2 regions of the Pseudomonas ulcerans genome follow, and region 2 is predicted to be linked to the other one. Evidence: riboswitches for the same ligand, from Rfam matches in the RefSeq annotation. Region 2 holds a riboswitch; the other holds the start of a gene.
What was found. A riboswitch is a leader RNA that binds a small molecule or an ion and turns the genes downstream of it on or off. The one in region 2 is predicted to bind cobalamin.
Positions count from the first base shown of each region.

Region 1: it holds a riboswitch for cobalamin, as region 2 does, so the genes downstream of both, V0R59_RS20545 (CbtB domain-containing protein) here and V0R59_RS01410 (TonB-dependent receptor plug domain-containing protein) in region 2, are expected to answer to the same signal.

Region 1 is NZ_JAZDQN010000025.1:32,541-40,256, forward strand. It holds gene V0R59_RS20505 (hypothetical protein) at 1-246, shown strand, start outside; gene V0R59_RS20510 (gamma-glutamyl-gamma-aminobutyrate hydrolase family protein) at 421-1,233, opposite strand; gene hpaR (homoprotocatechuate degradation operon regulator HpaR) at 1,599-2,021, shown strand; gene V0R59_RS20520 (hypothetical protein) at 2,189-2,488, shown strand; gene V0R59_RS20525 (DUF1272 domain-containing protein) at 2,532-2,777, opposite strand; gene cobM (precorrin-4 C(11)-methyltransferase) at 2,847-3,593, opposite strand; gene V0R59_RS20535 (cobalamin biosynthesis protein) at 3,623-4,048, opposite strand; gene V0R59_RS20540 (CbtA family protein) at 4,048-4,740, opposite strand; gene V0R59_RS20545 (CbtB domain-containing protein) at 4,752-4,940, opposite strand; cobalamin riboswitch at 5,042-5,256, opposite strand; cobalamin riboswitch at 5,312-5,518, shown strand; gene cobW (cobalamin biosynthesis protein CobW) at 5,617-6,687, shown strand; gene cobN (cobaltochelatase subunit CobN) at 6,691-7,716, shown strand, end outside.
Region 2 is NZ_JAZDQN010000001.1:308,993-316,708, forward strand. It holds gene V0R59_RS01400 (ABC transporter substrate-binding protein) at 1-324, opposite strand, end outside; gene V0R59_RS01405 ((2Fe-2S) ferredoxin domain-containing protein) at 321-671, opposite strand; gene V0R59_RS01410 (TonB-dependent receptor plug domain-containing protein) at 749-2,701, opposite strand; cobalamin riboswitch at 2,819-3,023, opposite strand; gene folD (bifunctional methylenetetrahydrofolate dehydrogenase/methenyltetrahydrofolate cyclohydrolase FolD) at 3,116-3,970, opposite strand; tRNA gene V0R59_RS01420 (tRNA-Arg) at 4,251-4,327, shown strand; tRNA gene V0R59_RS01425 (tRNA-His) at 4,366-4,441, shown strand; tRNA gene V0R59_RS01430 (tRNA-Leu) at 4,495-4,579, shown strand; tRNA gene V0R59_RS01435 (tRNA-His) at 4,638-4,713, shown strand; gene V0R59_RS01440 (hypothetical protein) at 4,831-5,211, opposite strand; gene V0R59_RS01445 (DUF6388 family protein) at 5,489-5,794, shown strand; gene tig (trigger factor) at 6,000-7,313, shown strand; gene clpP (ATP-dependent Clp endopeptidase proteolytic subunit ClpP) at 7,404-7,716, shown strand, end outside.

The DNA of each region.
Region 1 (7,716 bases), on a different contig from region 2:
GCCGCAGGCATGGCGATATCCCTGGCCTCGGCGGGAATCGGCGCAATGATGCATGAGAGCGATCGCCCGGAAATGGTCGAGCAACTGCGGGTGATCCTCAACGTGGCGCTGAACGAGGAATGGCAGAACCTGATGGAAAACCATGCCACGGGGGTGATGGCTGGGGTCTGGTCGCTGTCGGGGCAGATCGAGGGGAACCTGGCTGCACCAGTGGACATGGCGCCAAGGACGGATGCGTTGCCGTAGAAAGTGAAATCACAGTTAAAGTGAATTCTAGATTTAGAAAAATCTATATAAAACAATGAATTGAGATTTTTTTGTGATGTTGTTTATTGGATTTTGAATGAAAAAAAGACTGTATCGCGGAAAGTCACGATACAGCCTTTAATTGTTTTAAATCATAAGCTTACGAAGCTTTTCTCAGGCGATGCTTTGAGTCTTGCTCTGCTGCTTCTTGCTCGCCTGGGCGCGGCACGCTTCGCCGAACGCCTCGAACATGCGCACCGAATCCGGGTTCTTCGCGGCCTGCCATTCCGGGTGCCATTGCACCGCGAACAGGAAGGGCGACAGGCTCGGCGCATGGATGGCCTCGACCAGGCCGTCTTCGGCGTGAGCCAGGGCTTCGACGCCTTCGCCGAGGGTTTTCAGGCCCTGGCCGTGCAGCGAGTTGACGCGGATCTCGTCGCTCTGCAGCAACTCCTGCAGCCAGCTGCCCGGCTTCAGGCGCACGCTGTGCGACGGGGCATATTGCACGTCCACCGGATCGTCCGGGTTTTCCCGGTGGTCGTTGAAACCTGGCTCGGCGTAGACCTTCTGGTAGATGTCGCCACCCAGCGCCACGTTGATTTCCTGCATGCCGCGGCAGATACCGAAGATCGGCAGGCCACGGGCGATCGCCAGTTGCACCAGGGGCAGATCGAACAGGTCGCGGTCGCGGTCCTGGGCCTTGCCCGGGGTCTGGTTTTCCTGGCCGTAGAGGGCCGGGTCGATGTTGCTCCCGGCACCGGTGAGGTACACGCCGTCGGCCATGTCCAGGTATTGCTCGAGGTCTTCGACGCCGCAGCAGGTCGGTACCAGTACCGGTACGCAATCGGCGTGTTCAACCAGGGGGACGATGTACTTGTGGGTCATCACCTGATAGTCGTGACCCTTGCGCTCTTGAGTGCCCATGGTCATCAGGACCACGGGTTTGCGGGATTTCTGATTCTTATTGCCAATGTTGCTGTTGGGCATATGTCACCTTGGGACAGGCGCAGCCTGTCATTGTTGTGCAGGCGTACCGGTCCGGACCTGGTACTGCCTGAGGTTTCGAGCACTGCCGGGGTGCACGCGAACGTCGATTCCCGGTCGAAACCTGTCGCATAGCTTGCCAGAGCCGTTAAATATATCAAGCGCATTCCGCTTTTCGTGTGCATATTTTTTAACGTGCAACCTTCGGTTTATCGTTTAACTGGCTGAGCGGACAGGCAGAAACGTGATGTTTACCTGACAGGCCAGTTCAATATTCTTGACGAGACTTTCGAGGTATTCCTGACGGAACTTGCGGCCCGCCGGTCCGCCTCTTAAGCTGCGGAATCTCCGTCGATAACAGCCTGATCATGCCCATTCCAAGACCTTCCCTGACCCTTACCCTGCTGCAGGCCCGCGAGGCCGCCATGGCGTTCTTCCGTCCTTCCCTCAACGAACACGGGCTCACCGAGCAGCAATGGCGGGTGATCCGCATCCTGCGCCAGCAGGGCGAGCTGGAAAGCCATCAACTGGCCGAGCAGGCTTGCATCCTCAAGCCGAGCATGACCGGCGTGCTCAGCCGCCTGGAGCGCGACGGCCTGGTGCGTCGCAAGAAATCCACCCAGGACCAGCGCCGGGTCTTCGTCGGCCTCACCGAGCAGGGCCAGCAGTGTTTCATCGACATGAGCGAGGATATGGAGCGCAACTACCAGCGCATCCTCGAACAGTTCGGCGACGAGAAATTGCAGTCTCTGCTGGGGTTGCTCAACGAGTTGAAGAACGTCCGGCCCTGAGTGGCACGTCATTCGCGCAAGTGAAAAGTCCTACATATACTGTCGGATATCCGCAACAGCCTGCCGTCGTTGGTCGGACCACGACGTCTCCATGCCCGGTGGTAGTGCCGTATCCGTAGTAGCCCGCACGCGAGTCGTCATTTCAGACGCTACAGAGGGCAACTACGATGGAGTTCATTGGCTTGATTATTCAGATCATCAGCGGCGCGGTCGGCGGCAATGCGGCAGGGGGCTTGAGCAAGCAGAGCCTGGGCCCGCTGCTCAACTCGGTGCTTGGCGGCGTGGGTGGCGTGGTGTTGGGGCAGGTGCTTGCCGCGCTGAGCGGCGATCAGTCCCTGGCCCAGCCGGGCACCGATGGCAGCCTGGATCTTCCCGCCATCCTCAGCAGTGTGATTGGCGGCGGTGCCGGTGGTGCGGTGCTGACCTGGGTGGTGGGGTTCATCAAGAACAAGATGCAGCCCCACTAGCCAGTTGTACCGGGCTCATCGCGGGCAATGCCCGCGATGAGGTTCAATGTGCCGGACAGCCCTGCTCCTTCACCGTCCGCTGGGTAGTCGCCGGATTCTTCGCCAGCTTCTCCCCGACCCGTGCCGGTCTCGGCTGCAGTTCACCCCCGCAGTTCGGGCACTTGCCCTTGAGCGTGTCTTCGGTACAGCTACGGCAGTAGGTGCATTCGAACGAGCAGATCATCGCGTCGCGGCTGTCGCCGGGCAGTGGCGTGGCACAACATTCGCAGCAGGGGCGCAGTTCCAGCATCGGGGCAATCCTTTTCGAGGGTGGTCGTTGCCGTAATGTGCAACCACCGTGATGGCAATGCAATACACCTCAAGGCCGATAGAGGTGGGCGTGCCCCGCACGGTACAGCGCCGACTCGCTGAAGCTGTCGCTGGCCAGCACCCGGCCCACCAGGATCAGCGCCGTGCGCCGGAACCCCTTGGCCTGCGCCAGCCCGACGATATCGTCCAGGGTGCCCAGCACCCAGTCCTGGTCCGGCCAGGTGGCGCGGTGGACCACGGCGATCGGGCAATCGTCGCCATAGTGCGGGCGCAGTTCCTCGACGATCCGCGCCAGGTGGCGTACGCCGAGGTGGATCGCCAGGGTGGTCTTGTGGCTGGCCAGGCTGGCCAGCGCCTCACCCTCGGGCATGGGCGAGGTGTCGGCGAACCGGGTGAGGATCACGCTCTGGGCAATGTCCGGCAGGGTCAGCTCGCAGCCCAGCAGGGCCGCGCTGGCTGCGGTGGCGGTGACGCCGGGGATGATCTGGTAGGCAATGCCCAGCTCGCGCAGATGGCGGATCTGCTCGCCGATGGCGCCATACAGGCTCGGGTCGCCGCTGTGCACCCGGGCGACATCCTGGCCTTTTTCATGGGCGGCGCGGATCGCCTCGATGATCTGTTCCAGGTGCAGTTCGGCACTGTTGATCACGGTTTCGGCCGTGTGCCCTTCGAGCACGGCAGCAGGCACCAGGGAGCCGGCGTAGATGATCACCGGGCACTGGCGGATCAGGCGCTGGCCCTTGACGGTGATCAGCTCCGGATCGCCGGGGCCGGCGCCGATGAAATAGACGGTCATGCTGGAATCTCTGAAGGGAAGGCGGCGGATTATCCGCCAGAAGCGGGGGCCCAGGCCAATGCCAGGGTCATGTCGCCCAGCACGACGCGCTCGACACGCAATTGTGCCGTGGCACCGCCCAGCTGTTCGGCCAGGGCCAGGGCGCAGCTTTCCGCGACACCGTAGCAGCCGGTGTGGCGAAAGGCCGTGGCGGAGCGATGGCTCAGGCGCGGGGTGAACGGGGCGAGCTGGACGGCACTGTAGAAGTGCAGGGGCAGGGCAAGGTCTTCGGCCAGTTGCAGCAGGCCGGGTTCGTCGCGCTTGAGGTCGATGCTGGCGAGTCCGGCCAGGGCGGAGAAGGGCAGGTCGCGGTCTTGCAGAACCTGCCGCAGGAGGCCGGCCAGGTCACTGGCCGGGGTACCGCGACGACACCCCAGCCCGGCGTACAGCAGGCCGACGCCGGGCGAGGTGGGCATCAGGCAGCCTTGCGCCGGTACAGCCAGGCGCTGATCAGGCCCAGGGCCAGCCAGAAACCGGCGTTGGTCAACAGCGAAGCGACGATAAACTGCGATTCCAGCGCTTCCGGGGCCAGGCTTTCATGGACTTCCGGTTGCGGCGCGCCGATCACGTGGGGGATCACCAGCAGTGCCAGGCCAGCGGCCTTCAGCACCCAGTTTCCGGCGAAGGCGATCAGTGCCAGGCCCGCTGCGGTTGCCGCGGCGGTACCGATCCACCAGAACTGGCGCTGGGCCAGGTCGGCAGCGGCGGTGCCCGGCAGTTCCGGCGGCAGGCCGAGGTTCGGCGCCAGGCAGAACACGGCGAAACCGCCCAGGCCCCAGAGTGCGCCGGCGCCGATGCTGCCGGGGGCGCGCAGGGTGTACATGGCCGCCAGCAGCAGGGCGAAGCCCACCGCTACCACCAGGTTGCCACCGGTGGTGGACAGCACGCGCTGCCAGCCGTCTTCCGGCGACCAGGCTTCAGCGCTGTGCTCATGACCTGCGGCAGCGCCGTCGGCGTGCTCGTGTTCATGGGCGGCGGCCGGGGCCGAGTTCTCGTAGGTTTCCGCCTGGAGGATCAGCGGCGAGACCCAGAAGCTCTGCAGCAGGGTCAGCAGCAGGGCGGCCAGCAGGCCGGTGAAGCCCGCGGTGCGTGCGATGCGAGTGAACATGCGGTCAGGCCTCAGTGGCAAGGGAAGGCGGCGCTGTGACGGGTGTCGTGGGCGGCGTTGTGCACCGCTTCGATATGGGAGAAACCGGCGAAGTAGACGAGGCACAGGCCCAGCACGGAGGCGCTGACGGCGGCAACGATGCGCTGGCTGAGGGTGCTGGAGGTGCTGCTGGCGTGGCTGGCGGTGCTGGTAACGGGCATGGCGCTTTCCTCTTGTGTGTCGTCTTGGCGACAGGCAAGCGCGAAGAACCTCCGGGCACGGGACGGCCGGGAGGTGCAACGTCGCCCGCCCACCGCGGGTTTGGTCAATTCTGCGTCGGGCCGGTCTCCGGGCTTGCGAGGGCATTGAGCCGTGGCGTCTCCTTCCCATGCCGGACTGCGGGCACAGTGGATCTGACGCTTTCCTCGCTTACCGTTGCGGGGGCAGCACCGGATTGGCTCGACCTGGAAGGTCATCGCGCACCGGTTTCCCGTTTCACCTTGTAATAAAAAAGGCACCCAAACGATCGCGCTAGGAAATCACGCGCATTGACATCCGTCAATACAGCGGTTGACCGGCCTCCGGGCACTGCGTAGCCTTGCCGGTTCGAGGTTCTCCGGCGTCGTGGCCGGAGCTAAGACGGGAACGCGGTGCGCTGATCACAGCCATTCCGCGGCTGCCCCCGCAACTGTAAGTGCTGAATCATCGACCACAGCCACTGCCGTGAACGGCGGGAAGGCGTCGATGCTGCCCCGGGCACAGCACGAGCCAGGAGACCTGCCTCGAACAGTTTCCACTTCAACCGGGCGGGGTGATCCGGTGGCGAACGCGCCCGGCTGCCAGGCATCCGGCTCCCGTCCCCCATGCCCGCCAATCCTGCTGCCAAGGGCATCCGACATGAAAACACTGGCCAAACTCCCCGTCACGATCGTTACCGGCTTCCTCGGCTCGGGCAAGACCACGCTGCTGCGCCATATGCTGGACAACGCCAATGGCCGCCGCATCGCGGTGATCGTCAACGAATTCGGCGAGCTGGGCATCGATGGCGAGATCCTCAAGCAGTGCAGCATCGGCTGCACCGAGGAAGAGGCCAACGGCCGCGTCTACGAGCTGGCCAACGGCTGCCTGTGCTGCACCGTGCAGGAAGAGTTCTTCCCGGTGATGCGCGAACTGGTGGCGCGCCGTGGCGACCTCGACCAGATCCTCATCGAGACCAGCGGCCTGGCCCTGCCCAAGCCCCTGGTGCAAGCCTTCCAGTGGCCGGAAATCCGCAACGCCTGCACCGTCGACGCGGTGATCACCGTAGTCGACAGCCCGGCCGTGGCCGCTGGCACCTTCGCCGCCTTCCCCGAGCAGGTGGACGCACAGCGCAAGCTGGACCCGAACCTGGACCACGAATCGCCACTGCACGAACTGTTCGCCGACCAGCTGGCCAGTGCCGACCTGGTGGTGCTGAACAAGGCCGACCTGATCGCACCCGAGGCCCTGGCCGCGGTGCGCGCCGAAGTCCAGGAAGAACTGCCGCCGGCGGTCAAGGTGATCGAGGCGAGCAAGGGCGTGCTGCCGCTGGACGTGCTGCTGGGCATCGGTGCCGAGTCCGAGGCGCATATCGATGGCCGTCGCACCCACCACGATTCGCACCATGACGACGACGATGACCACGACGATCACGACCACGACGCCTTCGACTCCATTTCCCTGGACCTGCCCGAGGCCGACGAAAGCCTGCTGCTGGACGCTCTGACCCAACTGGTGACGGACACCGGCATCCTGCGGGTCAAGGGCTTCGCGGCCATTCCCGGCAAGCCGATGCGCCTGCTGATCCAGGGTGTGGGCACCCGTTTCGACAAGCACTTCGACCGCGCCTGGCGCAGCGAAGAGCCGCGCATCACCCGCCTGGTGCTGATCGGCCAGGACCTCGATGCCGCGGCCCTCGAAGCCCGTCTGCGCGCGGCCCTGGGCGCCTGATCCATGCACCTGCTGCGGACCCAGCCCGGCGGTTTCGTGCCGGACGACAGCATCGCCGATCTCGGCCAGACCCCCGCCGAACTGGTGATCCTCTGCAGCGGCGATTCGCACCTGGCGCTGCTGGCGGAAACCGCCCGGGACTTGCCGGAGGACTACCCCAGCCTGCGCCTGGCCAACCCCATGCAGGTGCAGAACCATGCGTCGGTGGACCTGTATGTCGATGAAGTGCTGCGCCATGCCAAGGTGATCCTGGTATCGCTGCACGGCGGCATCGGCTACTGGCGCTATGGTGTCGAGCAACTGGTGGAACTGGCCGCCCGAGGCGTGCAACTGATCCTGGTGCCGGGCGACGATCGTCCGGACCCGGAGCTGAGCAGCCTGGGCAGCATCACCGGCGCAACCGCCGAGCGCCTCTGGCATTTCCTGCGCCAGGGCGGCAAGGCCAATGCCCTGAACCTGTTCAATTGCCTCGCCAGTCTCTGGCTGGGGCGCGATTACCCTTGGGACGAGCCCAGGCAACTGCCTCGTACCAGCCTCTATCATCCACGCCACGCCGAGGCCGGACTGGCCCACTGGCGTGCCGACTGGCAACCCGGCCAGCCCGTGGTGCCCGTGCTGTTCTACCGCTCGCACCTGCAGGCGGCGAACACCGGCTTCATCGATGTGTTCTGCGAGCGTCTCGCAGGCACCGGCCTCAATCCGCTGCCGATCGCCGTGGCCAGCCTCAAGGAGGCGGGCTGCCTGGCCCAGGTCGAGCAATGGCTGGATGAAACCGACGCCGCGCTGATCATCAACACCACCGGCTTCGCCCAGTCCAGCCCCGAGCAGCCCCACCTGCGCCCGTTCCGTCGCGACATTCCGGTATTGCAGGCGATCTGCGCCCAGGACAACGAGCCCGGCTGGCAGGCCAGCGAGCAGGGCCTGGGCGCCCGCGACCTGGCCATGCACATTGCCTTGCCGGAGCTGGACGGGCGCATCATCACCCGGCCAATCAGCTTCAAGGACTTGGCCTGGCGCAGCGAGCGCAGC
Region 2 (7,716 bases):
GCGAAAGGCGCTGGCGAAGCCTCCGACCACCAGGTCGAAGCGTCCGGCGTAGAAGACTTCCTGGGAGGGGTACTGGCGCGACAGCAAGGGGACGCCGCGGTAGCGGTTTTCCTTCAGGGCGCCGACGTCGTCATCTATATAGCTGACTGCGGCCAGAGCCGGGCCGGCATCCAGTGCCAGCAGCAGGTCGGCGGCGTGCTGGTTGAGGGCAAGGATGCGCTGTGGTCCGGGGGCCTTGTGGGTCCAGGTCTCGCCGCAGTTCTGGTAGTCGAGGGCATTCGCGCTGGAGCAGGCCAGGAGCAATAGCCACGTCAGGTGCTTCATGGGCCGTCTCCGTTGAGCAGCAGGTCGCGTACCGGGCGACCGTCCACCAGGTGTTCGCGGACCAGGCGCCGGGCGTCGTCGTGGCTGGCGATGCGGTACCAGCAGCGGTCCGGATACACCGTTGCCACCGGGCCGAGGTTGCAGGGGAACTGGCAATGGGTGCGGGTCAGCAGGACGCCGTCGGCGGTCTCCATGCGTTGCGCGGCCAGCAGCTCGTTGCGCACCGTCTTCCAGACTTTCAGGGCGCCGCGCAGGGTGCAGCGGGGGCCGGTGCAGAGCATGACGTGGCGGGCGTGGTCAGGGATGTGCGACCACTCGGGGTTGCTGGGGATGTCCTGTTCGTTCATGGGCTGTCCTTCGAATTCCGTCGAGGCGACGCGTACGCTGTGGTAGCCCACGACGTACGCTTCCATCACAAAGCGCCTCAGAAGCTGTAGGTGTACCGCGCTTCGGCCGTGAACGGCCGGCCCAGGTTGCTTACCCGTGGCGAGCTGGAATCCATGCTGGTGGTGTAGTCACGGTCCAGCAGGTTCTCCAGCAACAGGCTCAGGCGATGCTGGCGCTGGCCATCCAGGTAGCGGTAGGCGTCGGCATCGACCACGGTGTAGTGGCCATAGTCGATATCCCGCGGGCTGATCACGCTGCCGATGTAGCGCACCGCCGCACCCGCGCCCCACATGCGGTCGGCGGACTCGTAGCCGATCCGGCTGCGGGCGAAGTAATGCGGGATGTTGTTGATGGTCGCCCCATTGCGCGACTCGGTGAGGTTGCGGGTCATGTCCGCCTGCACCTGCCAGCGGTCGCTGAGCTGCACCTGGCCGTTGAGCTCGAAACCGCGCACGGTGATTTCGCCGTCGCCGTTGACCCACTGGCTGTCGACGATGGTGATCAGGTCCTCGATGCGACGATGGAACAACGTGCCGCTGACGCTGTAGGGCTGGCCGTTGACCAGGTTGCTGTAGTCCAGGCCCAGTTCGGCGTTGCGGCTTTTCTCCGCCTTGAGGTTGGGGTTGCCCATCTCGTCGCCCGGCTCGTTGACGTACAGCTGCTCGGCATTCGGCAGCTTGTAGGCCGAGCCGAACTGGCCGCGCAGCTTGAGGTGGTCGGTGAGGTCGTAGAGCGAGGTGAGCATGCCCACGGTGGCACTGTCGCCGCCGCTCAGGTGCTCGCGGCGCACGCCGATGCTCGGGTGCCAGTCGGGCAGGGCGGTGATCTCGGGGCGCAGTTGCACATACAGGGCATGGGCTTCGGCCTGGTTCTGGTCGATCTTCAGGACATCGTCCTTGCCCTTGTAGAACTGGTTGTCGGTGCCGAACACCAGGGTGTGGTTGCCGGGCAGGATCGCCGTGCCTTCGGCTTGCACGCCCCAGTCGCTGAAGCCCCAGTAGTCGTTGTGGTTGACCACCCGGGTGCTGCCGTCGGTGTTGTTGTAGACCCGGTTGTAGTTGGTGTCCCAGTCGTTCATGTGGCCCTTGACGAAGTAGCTGAAGTCTTCGTTCAGGTGTTGCTGGAAGGTCGCCGTGGCGATCTGCTGGACCCGGTCGTTGGTGGTGTTGCGGTTGGAGGTCGGGCGCAGGAAGTCAAGGCTGGCGGCGCTGTACTGGTAGAACAGCTCCAGACGGCTGTCGTCTCCAAAGCTCTGCGCGGCCTTGGCGCCGAAGGTGTTGACCTCGTAGCTGCGCTTGCGGTCACTCACCGTCGCAGCGATATCGCTGCTGCGGTACGGCTGGTAGCCCTCGGAAATGTTGTGGCTGACGTAGGCGAGCAGGCCGAGGTCGCCGAAACCGTTGCTGAAGATGCGTTCGATGCGCCCGTCGCCGTTGCGCCCGGCGAAGCTGTCGACGCCCAGGTTGACCTGGCCGGAGGCATCGCGGGACTGGGCATTGCGGGTGACGATGTTGATCACCCCGGACACCGCCTGGGTACCGAACAGCAGGCTCTGGCCGCCCTTGAGCACTTCGATGCCTTCGATCGCCGCGGCGGGCAGGGTATCGATGTAGATGCCGCCGTAGAGGCGGTTGTTCAGGCGCACGCCGTCGAGGAGGATCAGCGTGTCGTCGTTGCGCCCGCCCAGCAGCGAGTAGGTACCGTAGTCGAACGGGCCCTGCTTGGGCGCGACGTACAGGCCAGGGATGAACATCTGCAGGACGCGGGTGATATCGGCGCTGGGGCCGGCGCGTTCGATCTGCTCGCGCTCGACCACTTCGACCTTGCTGCCGTAGCGGGCCATCTGCGCGATGGTGTTGGATTCCACTGGCGGCGCCGAGACGATCTGCTGGTCCAGGGTGAGTGCATCGGCCGCGTGCAGCAGCGTGGGGCTGCCGAGCAGGCAACCGAGTAGCGCGCGGGCGATTGGAGTGAAGGATGTGTTGCTCATTGACTTCTCGAAAGGAATTTTCGGGAAGCGCACAGGAGGGTACTGGCGAACGCGCGCCAGGTTACCGGCTCGTGCCCGCCCACCGCAGGTTTGCCAAATGACTGACGAATCCGTTCTCCAGTCGTGATGCTTCAGGCCGGTCTCCGGGCTTGCGAGGATGGAAGCCATTCGCCTTCCCATGCGTCATGCGCACAGTGGCCTGGTTGAATGCTTCACTCGCTTACCGTTGCGGGGGCAGCGCCGGACTGGTCGCAAGGACGCACCGGCTTCCCGTTTCACCTGCCGCGCGGCGGCGGCAGACACCTGAAACGGGCGGCATCTGACCATCGGGATGACCGTTCGTCAACCATGGGCTTTTTTGCGGGCAAAAAAAACGGCACCGCCAAGGGTGCCGTTGCTGTATCGCCGGTCAGCTTATTGATGCAGTTCTTCGGCGGCGTACAGGGTGTTTTCCAGCAGGCAGGCGCGGGTCATCGGGCCGACGCCGCCCGGAACCGGGGTGATCCAGCCGGCGCGGGGCAGGGCGGTCTCGTAGACCACGTCGCCGACCAGCTTGCCGTCTTCCTGGCGGTTGATGCCGACGTCGATGACGATAGCGCCTTCCTTGATCCACTCACCCTTGACCAGGCCTGGCTTGCCGGCGGCCACTACCACCAGGTCGGCACGGCCGACGTGACCGGCGAGGTCCTTGGTGAAACGGTGGGTGACGGTGACGGTGCAGCCGGCCAGCAGCAGTTCCATGGCCATCGGGCGGCCGACGATATTGGAGGCGCCGACGACCACGGCGTTCATGCCGTAGAGGTCCTGGCCGGTGCTTTGCAGCAGGGTCATGATGCCTTTCGGGGTGCACGGGCGCAGCAGCGGGATGCGCTGGGCCAGGCGGCCGATGTTGTACGGGTGGAAACCGTCGACGTCCTTGTCCGGGCGGATGCGCTCCAGCAGCAGGGAGGCGTCGAGGTGGGCCGGCAACGGCAGTTGCAGGAGGATGCCGTCGATGTTCGCGTCATCGTTGAGGCGATCGATCAGGTCGGTCAGTTCCTGCTGGCTGGTGCTGCTCGGCAGGTCGAAGGCTTGCGAAATGAAGCCGACTTCCTCGCAGTCCTTGCGCTTGTGCGATACATACACCTGGGAGGCGGGGTCGGTGCCAACCAGGATCACCGCCAGGCCGGGGGTCCGCAGACCTTGCTGGCGACGTTCAACGACACGTTGGGCGATCTGCTGGCGCAGGCTGGCGGCGATCGCCTTGCCGTCGATAAGTTGTGCAGTCATGACGGGTGATTAACCATCGAGAGAAAAAAAGAGCGCGCATTCTCTCATGAGCAGGGCGAAGGGCAAAGGCGCTTGGTCCGGCAATTGCCCTAAGCCCTTCAATAAAATGAAATTTTCCGAGAAATATGTTGACGGTGTGACAGGTGGTCTATAAGATTCGCCTCACTTGTCGGGCAGGGCCTAGCACTGGTTAGCAAGGTCGGGCAGAATGAGCGGATTTTGGCTTGTTCGGTACGGCTAAACGTTAATTTGTAATCGCAAGCGAAAGCAGATTAAATATGCGCCCGTAGCTCAGCTGGATAGAGCATCCGCCTTCTAAGCGGATGGTCGCAGGTTCGAGTCCTGCCGGGTGCGCCAATCAAGGCAGCTTTGGCACAAGTAGCAGATGCAATATGGTGGACGTAGCTCAGTTGGTAGAGCGCAGGATTGTGATTCCTGTGGTCGAGGGTTCGATTCCCTTCGTCCACCCCATATTCTGAAAGGCGCCTGATGAAAGTCTGGCGCCTTTGCTTTAAATGCTTCACGCGGACGTGGTGAAATTGGTAGACACACTGGATTTAGGTTCCAGCGGCGCAAGCTGTAAGAGTTCGAGTCTCTTCGTCCGCACCATTCAAGTCTTCACCGCCCGTCACTGAGGTGTGAGAAGGTCGCAAGTCAGCAACAAATGGTGGACGTAGCTCAGTTGGTAGAGCGCAGGATTGTGATTCCTGTGGTCGAGGGTTCGATTCCCTTCGTCCACCCCATATTCAGAAAGGCGCCTGGTGAGAACCAGGCGCCTTTTCGTTTTTTGGGGTCGTGAAATGAAAAGGCAGCCTTGGTGTGGCTGCCTTTTTCATTTGTTCGTCGTGCTCTCGTGGCGTTTACTGCGTGTTGACGCTCAGGGTTGCGCGGTCTTGCGTTTTCGGCGCATCGACATCACAGGCGGCCTCGCTGATCGCCCTTGACAGCGAACCTTTGAAGATCGGCGTGGGCTCGTCATCCGGGCGAGCGTCTGCCAGGCCTTTCAGTGACGTGCTGGAGCCCATGAAGCGTACTGTGCGGGAAATGCAATCGAACTGACGGGCGGAGAAGCTCGTTCCGCTGAGGCCTGTGCGTTGGGTGATTACCGAGAGTCTCCCGGGATTGCCGCTGACCTTGACGATCACGTACTGCGCATCTGGGTCGAATGAAGCTTGCAGGGGTGTAGCAGCGGCGATAGAGCAGGGGAAAGCCCAGGCGCTGACCATCAGGAGTTTCTTCAACACGGTTACGTCCTTGCGGTGTTGATCACCAGGCATGTCAAAGTGGTAATTGGGAATGAAACGCATTTGTGGCGTTGATTGATACTAGATTAATGGCCCGGAACACGCATTTGCAAACTTCCTCCCGAGAATTTGTAAGAAAAATCTCTTTTTTGCGTGGATTGTGGATGAGCGGTCGGCGTTTCTTCCGAGCTGTAATGGCTATAAGGTTCGAGCAAAAGCTGATAGATTTCAGCTCGTTGATTAAGTGTCGGTACGCCATCAGGCAGGTAGAAGGATGATTGCGAAAGAGCAACGCCAGGCAGTCGCACTGGAGCGTTTCGCGCAGGCCAATCCGCAGTTGCTGGCGGAAATCGCTTCGTTGAGCGAGGTCGAGCGGCGTCAGCAGCTTGAGTGGGCGTTCGAAGATGAAGCTCGGGGGCAGGGTATCGAGCCTTGGGAACTGGCCTTGCGCCTGATCGCCGAATCGCCGGAAGAACTGCAGGCCATGTGCCTGGAGGTTCATCGCGAGGTGGCGGAGACTCTGGGAATGAGCTGGGATGAGTACTGCGATTTCAATGAAGTCGACGGTCCTGCTTCCTGATCGCCACGCCGAATGTTTTTTATTTGGAAAGAGTGCGCGGCATTTGCTGTGCCACCGTCTGGTTCAATGTCGAAATCAATGAAGGTCGGTGCCATTCGCCTCCGGGTCGAACAGGGTGACTTCTGGTGGCTGAGCTACTAGAATGCTTGCCCTTGATTCTGGAGTCGGGTATCGCCGGCTAACGTCTGTGCAACGAGGAATATTCATGCAAGTTTCTGTTGAAAATACTTCCGCTCTCGAGCGTCGTATGACCATCGCCGTTCCGGCAGAGCGCGTCGAGACCGAAGTCAACAAGCGTCTGCAACAGACTGCCCGTCGCGCCAAGGTTCCAGGCTTCCGTCCTGGCAAAGTGCCTATGAGCGTGATCCGTCAGCGTTATGAAGATGCTGCCCGTCAGGAAGCGTTCGGTGATCTGGTCCAGGCTTCCTTCTACGAAGCCGTGGTCGAGCAGAAGCTGAACCCGGCTGGCGCTCCTGCCGTCGAGCCGAAATCGTTCGAGAAAGGCAAGGACCTGGAATTCGTCGCCATCTTCGAAGTCTTCCCTGAGTTCACCGTTGCCGGCTTCGACTCGATCGCCGTCGAGCGCCTGAGCGCCGACGTCAGCGACGCCGACCTGGACAACATGCTGGAAGTCCTGCGCAAGCAGAACACCCGTTTCGAAGCCGCCGAGCGTGCTGCCCAGAACGAAGACCAGTTGAACATCGACTTCGTCGGCAAGATCGACGGCGAAGCCTTCGCTGGCGGTTCCGCCAAGGGCACTCAGCTGGTACTGGGCTCCGGCCGCATGATCCCGGGCTTCGAAGAAGGCCTGGTCGGCGCCAAGGCAGGTGAAGAACGCGTTCTGACCCTGAACTTCCCCGAGGACTACCAGAACCTCGACCTGGCTGGCAAAGCCGCCGAGTTCACCGTTACCGTCAACAGCGTTTCCGAGCCGAAGCTGCCTGAGCTGAACGAAGAGTTCTTCGCCCAGTTCGGCATCAAGGAAACCGGTCTGGACGGCTTCCGCACCGAAGTTCGCAAGAACATGGAGCGTGAACTGCGCCAGGCGATCAAGACCAAGGTCAAGAACCAGGTAATGGACGGCCTGCTGGCTGCCAACCCGATCGAAGTGCCGAAGGCCCTGCTGGAAAACGAAGTGAACCGTCTGCGCGTGCAGGCCGTTCAGCAGTTCGGTGGCAACATCAAGCCTGAGCAACTGCCGGCCGAGCTGTTCGAAGAGCAAGCCAAGCGCCGTGTCGTGCTGGGCCTGATCGTCGCCGAAGTGGTCAAGCAGAACGAACTGAAGCCGGACGAAGACCGCGTTCGCGAACTGATCCAGGAAATGGCCTCGGCCTACCAGGAGCCAGAACAAGTCGTGGCCTGGTACTACAAGAACGACCAGCAAATGAACGAAGTCCGTTCGGTTGTGCTGGAAGAGCAAGTTGTAGATACTGTCCTGCAGAAAGCGACTGTGACCGACAAGTCGGTCTCGTACGAAGAAGCTGTCAAGCCAGCACAGGCACCTGCCGCCGCTGAGTGATTTCCTCCTTCGTAGGAAAACCCCACAAGCCAGCCTTCGCGCTGGCTTGTGCGTATTCAAGCCATGACTATTTGGGAGTGAGTGCAGGACATGTCCCGCAATTCTTATATTCAGCAGAGCTCTGACATCCAGGCCGCCGGTGGCCTGGTCCCGATGGTTATCGAGCAGTCCGCCCGTGGCGAACGCGCCTATGACATCTACTCGCGCCTGTTGAAGGAGCGTGTGATCTTCCTGGTGGGTCCGGTAGAGGACTACATGGCCAACCTGGTAGTGGCGCAACTGCTGTTCCTTGAAGCGGAAAACCCGGACAAGGATATCCATCTGTACATCAACTCCCCGGGTGGTTCGGTGACTGCTGGCATGTCGATCTACGACACCATGCAGTTCATCAAGCCGGACGTCT